Regions from separate parts of the Micromonospora sp. NPDC005252 genome, predicted to be linked through region 1. Evidence: predicted binding sites of a transcription regulator. Region 1 holds the regulator's gene; each other region holds the start of a gene.

Evidence for each region. The regulator HrcA, encoded in region 1, represses chaperone genes, less so after heat shock. The targets are predictions, from matches to a motif close to GGTTNGCACNCTCNNNNNGAGNGTGCNAACC.
Region 2: a site for HrcA is predicted at 2,315-2,345, ahead of groES (co-chaperone GroES). Genes of this name have one in related genera too.
Region 3: a site for HrcA is predicted at 2,600-2,630, ahead of groL (chaperonin GroEL). Genes of this name have one in related genera too.

Annotation. Positions count from the first base shown of each region.
Region 1 is NZ_JBIAKN010000016.1:62,265-67,311, reverse strand. It holds gene ACFYPH_RS28545 (SDR family NAD(P)-dependent oxidoreductase) at 1-142, shown strand, start outside; gene ACFYPH_RS28540 (16S rRNA (uracil(1498)-N(3))-methyltransferase) at 344-1,078, opposite strand; gene dnaJ (molecular chaperone DnaJ) at 1,080-2,225, opposite strand; gene hrcA (heat-inducible transcriptional repressor HrcA) at 2,299-3,321, opposite strand; gene ACFYPH_RS28525 (DUF4870 domain-containing protein) at 3,548-4,186, shown strand; gene hemW (radical SAM family heme chaperone HemW) at 4,300-5,047, opposite strand, start outside.
Region 2 is NZ_JBIAKN010000008.1:95,492-100,538, forward strand. It holds gene ACFYPH_RS22495 (sugar ABC transporter substrate-binding protein) at 1-353, opposite strand, end outside; gene ybaK (Cys-tRNA(Pro) deacylase) at 533-1,012, opposite strand; gene ACFYPH_RS22505 (methyltransferase domain-containing protein) at 1,023-2,219, opposite strand; gene groES (co-chaperone GroES) at 2,482-2,796, shown strand; gene groL (chaperonin GroEL) at 2,867-4,507, shown strand; gene ACFYPH_RS22520 (molybdopterin-dependent oxidoreductase) at 4,633-5,047, shown strand, end outside.
Region 3 is NZ_JBIAKN010000001.1:273,047-278,093, forward strand. It holds gene ACFYPH_RS01275 (GNAT family N-acetyltransferase) at 1-517, opposite strand, end outside; gene ACFYPH_RS01280 (cold-shock protein) at 823-1,026, shown strand; gene ACFYPH_RS01285 (hypothetical protein) at 1,812-2,552, shown strand; gene groL (chaperonin GroEL) at 2,823-4,445, shown strand; gene ACFYPH_RS01295 (hypothetical protein) at 4,504-4,749, opposite strand; gene ACFYPH_RS01300 (GNAT family N-acetyltransferase) at 4,827-5,047, opposite strand, start outside.

The DNA.
Region 1 (5,047 bases):
GACCCGGGCGCAGAGCCCGTTCGACCGGGTGGCCCGGCCGGAGGAGATCGCCGCCGCGGTGCACTGGCTGGCGTCCCCCGAGGCCGAGTGGGCCTCCGGCACGATCGTCGACCTCAACGGCGCCTCCTACCTGCGCACCTGACCACCCGCCAGCCCGCGCCGCCACCGGCCAGGGCCTCCCGCCTGCTCATCACGTCCTTTGCTCTGCTTCAACCACGGCAACACTCAACGGCCGAAACTGTTGCGTCGGTTGAAGCAGAGCAAAGGACGCGGACAAGGTGGGATGCCTGGGTCGGGGCACGAGTCACCACAGCTACACGAGTCACCACAGCTAGCGGTGGGACTACCAGCGGCCGAGGCGGGTGGCGAGCACGCTGAGCGCGGCCACGCCGGCCGTGGAGGTCCGCAGCACCTCCGGCCCGAGGCGTACCGGCCGGCCGCCGGCCTCGCGGAAGGCGGTCAACTCGGCCGGGGCGATGCCGCCCTCGGGGCCGACGACCAGGACGATCTCACCGATGGAGGGCAGGTCGGCGGTGGTGAGCCGCTCCTCGGCCTCCTCGTGCAGGACGAACCCGGCGGCGGCGCCGGCGATGCGGCGGGCGACCGTCGCGGTGGACTCGTCGGGCGCGCCGGCCACCACCGGCAGCCAGGGCCGGCGGGCCTGCTTCGCCGCCTCGCGGGCGGTGGCGACCCACTTCTCGCGGGCCCGTACGCCCCGGTCGCCGCGCCACTGGACCACCGAGCGCGACGCCGCCCAGGGCACGATCTCGTCCACCCCGACCTCGGTCATCGCCTGCACGGCCAGCTCGCCCCGGTCACCCTTGGCGATGCCCTGCACGGTGACGATCCGGGGTACGGGCGCGTCCGCGTACTCCCGGTAGGTGACGGTGACCTCCAGGCTGCCCCTGCCGACGGCGGTGACCACGGCGGCGGCCGTGCCACCCCGCCCGTCGGCGAGCAGCAGTTCCTCGCCGACGCGCAGCCGCTGCACGGTGGCGGCGTGGTGCCCCTCGGGCCCGTCGAGGGTCAGCGCGTCGCCGGTGGGCAGCGCGTCGACCAAAAAGAGCGGCGCGGACACGTCAGGCGTGGCCGTTGAACGCGTCGCGCATCCGGGAGAAGAAGCCGCCCTGCTTGGTCAGCTCGGCGACCTCCTCACCCCGGGTCTTGGCGAAGTCGCGCAGCATCTTCTCCTGGTCGGGGTCGAGCTTGGTGGGCGTCCGGACGTCGAGGTGCACGTAGAGGTCACCCCGGCCGGTGCCGCGCAGGTGCGGCACACCCCGGGCGCGCAGCCGCAGCGTGCTGGCCGGCTGGGTGCCGGCCTTGACGTCGACGGTCTCCTCGCTGTCCAGCGTCTTGATGGTGAGCCGGGTGCCCAGCGCGGCGGCGGTCATCGGCACGGTGACCCGGCAGTGCAGGTCGTCGCCCTTGCGGGAGTAGACGTCGTGTGGCCTCTCGTGGATCTCCACGTAGAGGTCACCGGCGGTGCCGCCGCCCGGGCCGACCTCGCCCTGCTGGGCCAGCCGGATCCGCATGCCGTCCTCGACACCGGCCGGGATCTTGACGGTGAGCGAACGGCGGGTGCGCACCCGGCCGTCGCCGGCACAGGTGGGGCAGGGGTGCGGGATGGTCGTGCCGTAGCCCTGGCAGACGGTGCACGGCCGGGCGGAGACCACCTGGCCGAGGAAGGTGCGCTGCACCGACTGCACCTCGCCCCGACCGCCGCACGCCTCGCAGGTGGCCAGGTGGGTGCCGGCCGCCGTGCCGGCGCCCGAGCAGGTGGTGCAGAGCACCGCGGTGTCGACGGTGATCGGGGCCTCGACGCCGAACGCCGTCTCGTGCAGGTCGAGTTCGAGCCGCAGGATCGCGTCGGCGCCCGGCCGGGTCCGCGGCCGTGGGCCACGGGCGCCACCTGCCGCGCCGCCGAAGAACGCGTCCATGATGTCCTGGAAGCCGACGAACGGGCCGGCTCCGCCCGGGCCACCCGGGCCGCCCGCGCCGCCGCCTCCCGGGGCGAGCGGGTCGCCACCCAGGTCGACGATCTGCCGCTTGCGGTCGTCCGAGAGGACCTCGTACGCGGCGTTGATGTCCTTGAACTTCTCCTGGGCCTCCGGGTCCGGATTGACGTCCGGGTGGAACTGGCGTGCCAGCTTGCGGTAGGCGCGCTTGATCTCGTCATCGGAGGCTTCCCGGCTGACACCGAGGATGCCGTAGTAGTCCCTGGCCACTGCGTTCCGTGTCCTCATGTTCGTCTCGCGTTACGCCGACCGGCGGCCGCAGCCGGCCGTCGGCCCTGACTGGTCAGTTCTGGGCCAGCAGCTCGCCCACGTAGCGTGCCACGGCGCGCACCGTGGCGATGGTGCCGGGGTAGTCCATGCGGGTGGGCCCCAACACGCCGAGGCCGCCCACGATGGTGGCACCCGGGCCGTACCCGGTGCTGACCACCGAGGCGGCGCGCAGGTTGTCGAACTCGTTCTCGTCGCCGATCAGGACCCGGGTCGTGCTGGGCTCGGTCTCGCCGATGAGCTTGAGCAGCACGACCTCCTCCTCCAGCGCCTCCAGGATGGGTCGCAGCGAGCCCTGGAAGTCGAGCAGGCCGCCCCGGGTGAGGTTGGCGGTGCCGGCCAGGGCGATGCGTTCCTCGTGCCGCTCGACAAGCGTCTCCAGCAGGACGGTGGAGAGGGTGGTCATCGCCGGACGCAGCTCGGCCGGCGCCTCCTCGACCAGCGCCTGCACCAGCGGCGGGGTCTCGGACAGCCGGGCGCCGGCGAGCTTCTCGTTGACGAGCCGGCGCAGGTCGGTGACGTCGTCGGCGGGGACCGGGCCGGGCAGCTCCACCAGCCGCTGCTCGACCCGCCCGGTGTCGGCGATCATGACGAGCATCAGCCGGGTGGTGGAGATCGGCACCAGCTCCAGGTGCCGCACCGAGGAGCGGGCCAGGCTCGGGTACTGCACGACGGCCACCTGCCGGGTGAGCTGGGCGAGCAGGCGTACGGTGCGGTGCACCACGTCGTCGAGATCGACCGCGCCGACGAGGAAGCGCTCGATGGCCCGGCGTTCGGCGGGACTGAGCGGCTTGACCCGGGACAGCCGGTCGACGAAGAGGCGGTAGCCGCGGTCGGTGGGCACCCGGCCGGCACTGGTGTGCGGCTGCCGGATGTAGCCCTCCTCCTCCAGCACGGCCATGTCGTTGCGGACCGTCGCCGGGGAGACCCCGAGCTGGTGGCGCTCGACCAGCGCCTTGCTGCCGACCGGCTCCTGGGTGGAGACGTAGTCCTCGACGATGGCGCGGAGCACGGCGAGCTTGCGGTCGTCCAGACCCATCCTCCGCACCTCCTGTCGCACGTCGGCCGGCGGCCCACCCGGGGCCGACGGCCGTCCTGGCACTCGACTGTAACGAGTGCCAGTCTACGTCGGCACCCCCGCCGACGCGATGATCAACGACAGGCCGTGGGTGCGGCCCGCGCCACCTTGCGCGGGCCGATCGGCCCGCGCGGCCGGGCGGTATCGCTCTGGTGCGACGTTGCCGCCGACACCTACCGTGACAGTCATGACTGAACCACCTCGCCCTCCCGGCGCGGGAGACCCCGGCAGTTACCCGCCGGAGCCGACCCTCCCGGGCTCGCCCTCCGCGGCCGAGCCGCCCACCGCACCACTGTCCGGGGCACCCGGCCCGGCCGGCTATCCCCCGGCCGGTGGCTATCCGCCGCCCACCGGTGACCAACCGCCGTCGGGCGGCTACCCTCCGCCAGGTGGTTACCCCCCGCCGGGCGGTTACCCCCCGGGCGGCCCGACTGGCGGGTATCCGACCGGCGGCGCCTTCGGCGGCCCCGGCGGCGGCTACGCCAACAACGAGGACAAGACCTGGGCGCTGGTCGCGCACTTCGGCGGCGCGGCCGGCATGATCATCAGTGGGGGCGTGCTCGGCTGGGTCGCCCCGCTGGTGGCGATGCTGGCCCGGGGCAACCAGTCCCCGACGGTCCGGGCGCACGCCGTCGCCGCGCTCAACTTCCAGCTCATCTGGTCGATCGTCGGCCTGGTCGGCTGGGTGCTCTCGTGCATCCTGATCGGCTTCATCGGCGTCGGGGCGGCCATCATCCTCGGCGCCGTGTTCGGCATCCTCGCCGGCATCAAGGCCAACGAGGGCAGCCTCTACCGCTACCCACTCTCGGCCAACCTCGTCAAGTGATCCGGGCCGGCCGCTCCCCCGGCCGGTCCGGCGCACCGCCCGCACGGCCGGCCGGGGCGCGGGCTGACCGGCGACGGTCGGTCGCACCTGCCGGCCGGGGCGGCGCGTCCGGGTCAGGGCAGCAGGTCGCGGACGACCGCGTCGGCGAGCAGCCGGCCGCGCAGGGTGAGCACCGCTCGGCCGGCGGCGTAGTCCCCGGCGGCCAGCAGGCCGTCGGCGAGGGCCCGCTCGGCGCCGGCCCGGCCGGCCGCGTCGAGCACCGCCAGCGGCAGCCCGCTGGCGAGCCGCAGCCGGAGCATCACGTCCTCCATGTGGGCCTCGTCGACGGTGAGCACCTCGCGGGCCAGGCCGGGTGACGCGCCGGAGGCCAGCCGCTGGGCGTACGTCGTGGGGTGCTTGACGTTCCACCAGCGCACCCCGCCGACGTGGCTGTGCGCCCCCGGGCCGAGCCCCCACCAGTCCGCGCCGGTCCAGTAGAGCAGGTTGTGCCGGCACCGGGCCGCGTCGGTGCGCGCCCAGTTGGACACCTCGTACCAGGACAGGCCGGCCGCGTCGAGGGCGGCCTCCGCGGCCAGGTAGCGGTCCGCGGCGACGTCGTCGCTGGGGTACGCCAGCTCGCCGCGCCGCATCCGGGCGGCGAGCCGGGTGCCGTCCTCGACGATGAGGGCGTACGCGCTGACGTGATCGACCCCGGCGGCGACGACCTGCTCCAGCGTGGCGGCGAAGTCCTCGGCCCGCTCCCCCGGCGTGCCGTAGATCAGGTCCAGGTTCACGTGCTCGAACCCGGCGTCGCGTGCCTCCAGGGCGGCGGCGGTGGCCCGACCGGCGCTGTGTTTGCGGTCCAGGATCGCCAGCACCCCC
Region 2 (5,047 bases), on a different contig from region 1:
CCCTGCGACTTGGCCTTGTCGAGCACGGCCTTGCCGGTGCCGGAGTCCAGGTTGACGATCATCAGGGCGGTGACGCCGCTGGTGATCATCTGGTCGGCGATGGTCTGGAAGGCGGTCTTGTCGTTCTGCGCGTTCTGGATGTCGTACTGGACGCCGGCGGCCTTGAACGCCTCCTCCAGGAACCGGCGGTCCGCGGTCTCCCACCGGGCGGAGGACTTGCTGTCCGGGAGGATGACGCCGATCTTGGGGGTCTTGGCGGAGGCGGCCTTGTCGCCGGAGTCGTCGCCGCAGGCGGTCAAACCGCCGGTCGCGAGCAGGCCCACGGCGGCGATGGTGAGGATCCCCTTACGCATGTGCAGGGTCCTTTCGGAGGTGGGGGAGGTGTTGTTTTGTTGTGTCCGGCAACGTATTTCGCGTCACACTGGTCCCACAAGACCGCGCAGGTGCCAAGTTTGTTGGAAGCCATAACAATTCAGCAACGCGACTGTTACTCCCCGGGTATCCCACGCGGGAGTCGACGTAACGACTGTCGTCAGTGGGTCTGCAACGGCGCGGTGCGGGCGTCGGTCAACGCCACCAGATCCGCCGCGGCCAGTTCGAGTTGCAGACCGCGTCGGCCAGCCGAGACGTAGATCGTCGGCAGATCCAGCGCGGATTCGTCCAGCACTGTGGGCAGACGCCGCCGCTGCCCGAGCGGGCTGATCCCGCCGCGAACGTAGCCGGTGGCCCGCTCGGCGACCGCCCGGTCGGCCATCGTCGCCCGCTTGCCGCCGACCGCCGCCGCGAGCGCCTTGAGGTCCAGCTCGCCGGTGACCGGGACGACCGCCACGGTCAGGGCGCCGTCGACCTCGGTCACCAGCGACTTGAACACCCGCTCGGGTGCCACACCGAGCGCCTCGGCGACCAGCGCGCCGTAGTTCGGCACGTCCGGGGAGACCCGGTACGGATGGGTGCGATACGCGATCCCACGCTTGACCAGCAGCGCGGTCGCCGGAGTGCCCTGTCCCGCCACACCGACGACGCTAGTGGACCGGGTGGCCGACCAACACGGTCGGTGCCCCGGCCGTCCGGGTGAGCACCAGGCTCGCCGCCTGGTCGCCGGCCAACCGCAGATCCCGCCGCAACTGCTCCGGGGTGAGCGCGGAGCCCCGCTTGAGGATCTCCACCCGGCCCACCCGCCGTTCCCGCAGCAGTGCCCGCAGGCGCTTGAGCGAGAACGGCAGCACGTCGGTGATCTCCAGGCACCGGGCGTACGGGGTGGGCGTCGGCCGGTCGGCGTAGAGGTAGGCGATGCTCGGGTCACCCAGCGTGGCGTCCAGCTGGTCGGCCAGTTCGGCGACGAGGTGCGCGCGGACCACGGCCGGATCCGGGTCGTACAGGTAGCGGCGCGGTGGCCCGACCGGCGCGTCGGTGGCGCCCGAGCCGGTGAGCTGAAAACGGTGCGTCTCGGCGCCCACCTGCCGGTAGAGAGTCGCGCGGCGGGGCACCTGGGCCAGGTCCCCACACCAGAGCGCGGCCTCGACCAGGTCGCCGTCCACGCCGACCCACTCCGCCTCCGCGCCGGCCGGGATGAGCGCGTGGTCCAGTCCCGGCGCCACCTTCACCACCGTGCGCGGCACCCGTTCCGCGAGCCCGGTGACGAAGTCCCACGGTGGCGAGTAGGCGCGCGGGTCGAAGATCCGCCGACCGGTGCCGCTCGTACGTCGGGCCGGGTCACAGAAGACGCCGTCGACCCGGGAGACGTCGAACGCGGTGGCGTCGCCGCACTCGACCGTGAACAGCTCGGCCAGCCCCGCGGCGGCGGCGTTGGCGGCGGCCATCGCGGCGGTCACCGGGTCGGCCTCCACCCCGTACACCCGGATGCCGGCGCGGGCGGCGGCGAGCGCGTCGGCGCCGAGGCCGCAGCCGAGGTCGGCCAGCGTGCGCACGCCGGCCGCGCGCAGCCGCTCGGCGCGGCGGTCGGCGACGACCCGGCGGGTGGCCTGCTCCAGCCCGGCGCGGGTGAGGAACATCCCGGCGGCAGCCGGGCCGAACTTGCCGACCGCCCGGTGGCGCAGCTCGGCCTGGGTGAGCGCCGCCGCGGCCAGCGCGGGCGGCACCCCGCCGGCGCGTAACGCCGACGCCGCCGCCAGTGGATCACCGCCGGCCAGCCCGGCCGCCGCCGTGAGCGCGGCCGACCCCTCGGGGGTACGCAGCGCCGCCAGCTGATCGAGATCCACCCCACCATTCTCCCGGCCGAGGCGGAAATACCGGCTGGCGGGGCGCGACGCGCTGGCACTCTCCTTGACGGAGTGCTAGCCACGGAATAACCTGCGATTAGCACTCTCACCCTGAGGGTGCCAGCTTCCGGGTCTCGCGACCCGGGTGCGCACGCCAGGCGGACCGGCACCCGCGACGACGGCCCCGCCCGGTGGCATGAGGCAGATTGACGCTGGTCAGCCCCGCTGGCCGGCAACGAAACCAGTAGTACCCCAGGAGGGTATGCCCGTGACTACCGCGACCAAGGTTGCGATCAAGCCGCTCGAGGACCGCATCGTGGTCCAGGCGAACGAGGCTGAGACCACCACGGCGTCGGGCATCGTGATCCCCGACACCGCCAAGGAGAAGCCGCAGGAGGGCACCGTCCTCGCTGTGGGTCCGGGGCGCGTCGACGACAACGGCAACCGGGTTCCGGTTGACGTGCAGGTCGGCGACACCGTCCTCTACTCGAAGTACGGCGGCACCGAGGTCAAGTACGCCGGCGAGGAGTACCTGGTGCTCTCCGCCCGCGACGTCCTCGCGGTCATCGAGAAGTAAGCAACCGATCAGTGTCGCTGCCCCGGTCCGGCTCGCCGGGCCGGGGCAGCTTCGCTTCGAAGGGACATACATGGCGAAGATCCTGAGCTTCTCGGACGACGCCCGGCACCTGCTGGAGCACGGTGTCAACGCCCTCGCAGACGCGGTCAAGGTCACCCTCGGCCCGCGCGGGCGCAACGTCGTCCTGGACAAGAAATTCGGTGCGCCGACGATCACCAACGATGGTGTGACCATCGCCAAGGAGATCGAGCTCACCAACCCCTACGAGAACCTCGGCGCGCAGCTGGTCAAGGAGGTGGCGACCAAGACCAACGACGTCGCCGGCGACGGGACCACCACCGCGACCGTGCTGGCGCAGGCGATGGTCCGTGAGGGCCTGCGCAACGTGACCGCCGGGACCAACCCGGCCGGCCTCAAGCGGGGCATCGACGCGGCGGCCACCAAGATCTCCGAGGCGCTGCTCGGCCGCGCCGTCGAGGTCGCTGACAAGAAGTCGATCGCGAACGTGGCGACGATCTCGGCGCAGGACGCCACCATCGGCGAGCTGATCGCCGAGGCGATGGAGCGGGTCGGCCGCGACGGTGTCATCACCGTCGAGGAGGGCTCGATGCTCACCACCGAGCTGGACGTGACCGAGGGTCTCCAGTTCGACAAGGGCTTCATCTCGCCGAACTTCGTCACCGACCTGGAGGGTCAGGAGTCCGTCCTGGAGGACGCGTACATCCTGGTCACCACCCAGAAGATCTCGGCGATCGAGGAGCTGCTGCCGCTGCTGGAGAAGGTCCTGCAGAACAGCAAGCCGCTGCTGATCATCGCCGAGGACGTGGACGGTCAGGCGCTCTCCACCCTGGTGGTCAACTCGCTGCGCAAGACCCTCAAGGTCTGCGCGGTCAAGGCCCCGGGCTTCGGCGACCGGCGCAAGGCCATGCTCCAGGACATCGCGATCTCCACCGGCGCCGAGCTGGTCGCTCCGGAGCTGGGCTACAAGCTCGACCAGGTCGGCCTGGAGGTGCTCGGCAGCGCCCGGCGCGTCGTGGTCGACAAGGAGAACACCACGATCGTCGACGGCGGCGGCCAGAAGGCCGACGTCGACGACCGGGTCTCCCAGATCCGCAAGGAGATCGAGGCCTCCGACTCCGACTGGGACCGGGAGAAGCTGGCCGAGCGGCTGGCGAAGCTCTCTGGCGGCATCGCCGTGATCAAGGTGGGTGCGGCGACCGAGGTCGAGATGAAGGAGCGCAAGCACCGCATCGAGGACGCCATCGCGGCGACCAAGGCCGCGGTCGAGGAGGGCACCGTGCCCGGCGGCGGCGCCGCCCTGGTGCAGATCCTTCCCGTGCTCGACGACGACCTGGGCTTCACCGGCGAGGAGAAGGTCGGCGTCTCGATCGTGCGCAAGGCGCTGGTCGAGCCGCTGCGCTGGATCGCGCAGAACGCCGGCCACGACGGCTACGTCGTGACGCAGAAGGTCGCCGACATGCAGTGGGGCCACGGCCTCGACGCCGCCACCGGCGAGTACGGCGACCTGGTCAAGGCCGGCATCATCGATCCGGTGAAGGTGACCCGCAACGCGGTCACCAACGCCGCCTCGATCGCCGGTCTGCTGCTCACCACCGAGAGCCTCGTGGTGGAGAAGCCGGAGCAGGCCGAGCCGGCCGCCGCCGGTGGGCACGGCCACGGCCACGGTCACCAGCACGGCCCGGGCTTCTGACCCGGTAGCGACACCCGCCCCGGGGCACACCGTCGTACGGCGGTGTGCCCCGGTTCGTCTCCGCGATCATTACCAAGCGCTGACATGGTTGGCGACCCGGCGGATTGATCGCGCACACTGGGCCGATGAGCACCACGTCGCGGCGGTACGCCGCGCTGGCCGGAGTGACCGCCGCCGCCGTCGCGATCGGGATCGCGGAGCCGGTGGCGGTGCTGACCGGCCCCCGGTCGGCGCCACTGGTCGCGGTGGGCGGGGTGGTCGTCGACGCCGTCCCCGAGCCGCTCAAGCAGTTCGCCATCGACGTCTTCGGCACCGCCGACAAGATCGCCCTGCTGATCGGAACGGCCCTGCTGCTGGGCGCCTTCGCCGCGCTGCTCGGAATGGTGGCGGTCCGCCGGCTGGCCCTGGGCCTGGCGGGGATCGCGGCGTTCGGCGTCGTCGGTGTGGCCGCCGCGCTGACCCGCCCCGGCGCGGACGTCTTCGACGCGCTGCCGTCGCTGGTCGGTGGGGGACTCGGCGCCCTGGTGCTCTGGCTGTTCA
Region 3 (5,047 bases), on a different contig from region 1:
GCATCTGTAGTTCGTTCAGGGCGGGGATCGTGGGGTGGGGGACTCGCACGCCGGTGTCGATGAAGCCCAGCCGCTGGTAGGCCCGGTAGGCGCGGTCGTTGCCGACCACCACCTCCAGCAGCAGCTCCGGTCGGCCGCAGGCCCGCGACCAGGCGGCCACCCCGTCGATCAGCTCGCCGAGCAGCCCGCTGCCCCGCCAGGCCGGCGTGACGTACACGGCGTAGATGACGGTCAGCCCCGGCTCGTTCGGCGCGACCGTGCCGCCGGCGTGCCCGACGAGACGGCCGCCCGGGTCCGCGACGAACTGCGCGTTGTGGGGGCCGGACGACGTGTACGCCACCCGCGCGGCGAACTCGCGGTGCGGTCGGGCCGCCGCGTCCGCCAGGGTCTCCAGGAAGGCCAAGGGCGCGTCGGCGAGCATCTCCAGGCGCAGTGCCCGCATCCGGGCGGCGTCCTCCGGCTGGACCCGGTGGATCTCGGCCTGCCGAACGGCGGCTGAGCCGATATCGGTGGTCATGTCTGCATGCCTACCACAGGGGCGGGAGCTGCCTCGGGGCGTGCCCCGCCCCGCTGCCGGGCCGCCGGGCGGTGAGCCGGGACCGGTCGTCCGTGGCCCGTTCCGGTTCGGCCCCCGGACCCGGTCGGGTCGCCCGGGAATACGCCCGATTTGGGGTCGTGCGCGGCCGTCACTCCTCGTGTAGCGTGCGATTTCGGTCACCCTTTCAGCGGCCGTCGTCGATCGCTGAGGCGGTGGTCCGAGGGCGTCCGGCCGTGCCGCGCGCCCGGGCAGGCAACGCTGCGCAAGAGTGAGGGAAGTGCACCGTGGCACAGGGTTCCGTGAAGTGGTTCAACGCCGAAAAGGGCTACGGCTTCATCGCCGTCGACGGCGGTCAGGACGTGTTCGTCCACTTCTCCGCGATCGAGATGGACGGCTACAAGGCGCTCGACGACGGCCAGCGGGTGGAGTTCGAGATCGCCCAGGGCCAGAAGGGCCCGCAGGCGGAACACGTACGCGTCATCGCCTGAGCGAATTCCCGACCTTTTCGCTCGCGGATCACCCCCGATCGGCTGGCGGGTCGGGGCTGCGGTGCGGACGCCCACCCGGGAAGATCGTGAGCCGTTCCAGCCGATGCTGAGGAGGGTTCATGACCGACCAGCCGCCCCCACCCACCACGCCCTCCGGGCCGGGTGAGCCGGGCCCGTCCGACCCCACCTCACCCATCTCCGGCGCGGCCCCGGGCACGCCACCGGCCTCCGGCGCAGACCCCGGGCCGCCACCCGGACACGACCCCGGCCCTGCGATGCCGCCCGGATACGGCCCCGGCCCTGCGATGCCGCCCGGATACGGCCCCGGCCCTGCGATGCCGCCCGGATACGGCCCCGGCCCTGCGATGCCACCCGGATACGGCCCCGGCCCTGCGATGCCGCCTGGATACGGGCCGCCACCCGGCCCGATCCCCCAGGGTTGGGGGCAGGCCGGTCCGGCGGGTACGCCGGATCCCACCGCGCAGGGCGGTTGGGGTCCACCGGCTGGGCCGCCGCCCGGTTGGGATCCCGCGCGGGGCGGTTGGGGTCCGGCCGGTGCGCCGCCGCAGGGCTGGGTCTTTCCGCCCACCGGCGGCTACCCGCCGGGGTCTGGTCCCTACGGTGGGCAGCCGTGGTATCCGGGGGCGCCGGTCAGCTGGTACCCGCCAGGTCACGGGTTCGATCCGAACGACGCCCTGGTCACTCCGCCCGGTGCCGGCATTGGGGCCTGGTTCGAGCGGTGCGGGGGCGCGCTGCGCCGAAGCTGGCGGCAGTTGGTGCCGATCATGCTGCTCACGCAGGTCTTGCCGGCGGCGGTGCTCTCGGTCATCTCGCTGGGTGTGGACCCGTCGCCCGGCTGGGAGGCGCAGGCCGAGATGGATCCGGCGGCCGGACTGCCGGACAACTTCGCCGCCACCCTGGCAACCCTCGTCGCCGTGCTGGTCGGCGGCAGCCTGCTGATCGGTCTGGTGCAGGCGGTGGGGTGGGCCGCCGGCAGTTGGGTGATCACCCAGCAGGCGACCGGCCGGCCCGCCAGCCTGGATGCGGCGCTGCGGTACGGCCTGCGCCGGGCGCTCGGCCTGTGGGGCTGGACGTTGCTGGTCAGCGTGCTCATCGGTATCGGCTTCTGCTTCTGCGTCCTGCCGGGCATCTATCTGGCGTTCGCGTTGAGCCTGGCCGGCCCGGTCTACCTGTTCGAGCGGCAGAACCCGATCGGCCGGTCGTTCGGGATGTTCCACGCCCGGCTCGGGCTGCTGCTCGGCCGGGTGGCCGTGGTGGGCGGGGCTGTGATCGTCGGCACCGTGGTTCCGGGCTTCCTGGAGTCGGTGGGCACCGGCGCGTTGGGCACGGACCCGTTCGCGTCCCCGGGCGCCGCGGTCGGGGTGGTGGCGGTGATCGGTGTCGCGGCGCTGCTGGCGCTGCCGGCCCACCTCGTCCAGTTGATCGGTCTGCTGGTCACGTACACCGAGCAGCGGGCCCATGAGGGGCCGGTGAACAGCGCCGGACTGGCGGCCGAACTCGGCTGAGCGGCGTCATCGTGCTTGCACTCGGCAGGTGAGAGTGCTAAACAAGTCATTGGCACTCGCGTACCGTGAGTGCCAACGGTCGGGACGGTGGGGCCAGGTCGCCCAGGCGTGGAGACGCCGGGGCGGCACATGGCCGGTCGTCGCGGGCTATCCGGCCCGGCCGGAGGACGTCGTCGTCGCCTGGTGGCGGCGTCCCAAGGTGCGTAAACCAGGCGGCCCATCCGGGACACACACTCGGGTGGCCGTGAGTGTCCAGGAGGACAACGCCGTATGGCAAAGATGATCGCGTTCGACGAAGAGGCGCGCCGCGGCCTCGAGCGGGGCATGAACCAGCTCGCTGACGCCGTAAAGGTGACCCTCGGCCCGAAGGGCCGCAACGTCGTGCTCGAGAAGAAGTGGGGTGCCCCCACCATCACCAACGATGGTGTGAGCATCGCCAAGGAGATCGAGCTCGAGGATCCGTACGAGAAGATCGGCGCCGAGCTGGTCAAGGAAGTCGCCAAGAAGACCGACGACGTCGCCGGTGACGGCACGACGACGGCGACCGTCCTGGCCCAGGCCCTGGTTCGCGAGGGCCTGCGCAACGTGGCCGCCGGCGCCAACCCGATGGCCCTGAAGCGGGGCATCGAGGCTGCGGTCGCGAGCGTCTCGGAGGAGCTGTCCAAGCTCGCCAAGGACGTCGAGACCAAGGAGCAGATCGCCTCCACCGCCTCCATCTCCGCTGGCGACAGCACCGTCGGCGAGATCATCGCCGAGGCGATGGACAAGGTCGGCAAGGAAGGCGTCATCACCGTCGAGGAGAGCAACACCTTCGGGCTGGAGCTGGAGCTCACCGAGGGTATGCGCTTCGACAAGGGCTACATCTCGGCCTACTTCATGACCGACCCGGAGCGCATGGAGGCCGTCTTCGACGACCCCTACCTCCTGATCGTCAACAGCAAGATCTCGTCGGTCAAGGACCTGCTTCCGATCCTGGAGAAGGTCATGCAGTCGGGCAAGTCGCTGCTGATCATCGCCGAGGACATCGAGGGCGAGGCCCTGGCCACCCTGGTCGTCAACAAGGTCCGGGGCACCTTCAAGTCCGTCGCCGTCAAGGCGCCGGGCTTCGGTGACCGCCGCAAGGCCATGCTCGCCGACATCGCCATCCTCACCGGTGGCCAGGTCATCAGCGAGGAAGTCGGCCTCAAGCTGGACGCCGTCGGCCTCGACATGCTGGGCCGCGCCCGCAAGGTCGTGGTGACCAAGGACGAGACCACCATCGTCGACGGTGCCGGCGACGCCGACCAGATCCAGGGTCGGGTCAACCAGATCCGGGCCGAGATCGACAAGAGCGACTCCGACTACGACCGCGAGAAGCTGCAGGAGCGGCTGGCCAAGCTGGCCGGTGGCGTTGCGGTGATCAAGGTCGGCGCGGCCACCGAGGTCGAGCTCAAGGAGCGCAAGCACCGCATCGAGGACGCCGTTCGCAACGCGAAGGCCGCCGTCGAGGAGGGCATCGTCCCGGGTGGTGGCGTCGCGCTGGTGCAGGCCGGCAAGACCGCCTTCGACAAGCTGGACCTGGTCGGCGACGAGGCGACCGGTGCCAACATCGTCAAGGTCGCGCTGGACGCCCCGCTGCGGCAGATCGCCGTCAACGCCGGCCTCGAGGGCGGCGTCGTGGTGGAGAAGGTCCGTAACCTCGAAGCGGGTCACGGCCTCAACGCCGCCAACGGCGAGTACGTCGACCTGCTGGCCGCGGGCATCATCGACCCGGCCAAGGTGACGCGCTCGGCGCTGCAGAACGCCGCTTCCATCGCGGCGCTCTTCCTCACCACCGAGGCCGTCGTCGCGGACAAGCCGGAGAAGAACCCGGCTGCCCCGGCGGGCCCGGGTGGCGGGGACATGGACTTCTGAGTCCAGTTCCGACACACCGAACGGGGCGGGCCGCTGACGCGGTCCGCCCCGTTCGTCGTCAGGTGGGCAGTGGGCGCTGGTTGCGGCGCTTCTGCGCCCGGTCGTACGGCGGGAGCAGCTGGATCGGCGCGTCCACCATCTCCTGCGGTTCCTCGGTCAGCCGCTCGCCGTCGGTGGTCATCTCGGCAAGTTGCTCGGCGTCGCCGTAGTCGAGCCGGTCGAACGGGAGTTGGCCGGGCAGTTCGCCGACCGGTTTCCAGGTGATCGGCGGGCCGTCCTCGGTCTGGTCGTCATCCGTGGTCATGGCTGCCTCCTCTACCGAAACGGTAGGGGGCGTCGATGGGTAATGCGGGCGAATGGACTCATGTCCCATTTGCCCTCTCACGTCACCGGTAGGGTCCGCCGGTACAGGAAGAAGACCCGCTCGATCCGGGCGCCCGCGCTGCCCGAGTAGAACGGCACCGGCCCCACCCAGCCAATCTGCGCCCGGTCCACCCCCGCCGCACGCTGGTCGCGCAGGCAGCGTCGCAGCAGCACCCCGCCGATGCCCGACCCCTCGGCGGCGGGCGCGGTGCCCATCGGCCCGAACCAGCTCGGCCGGG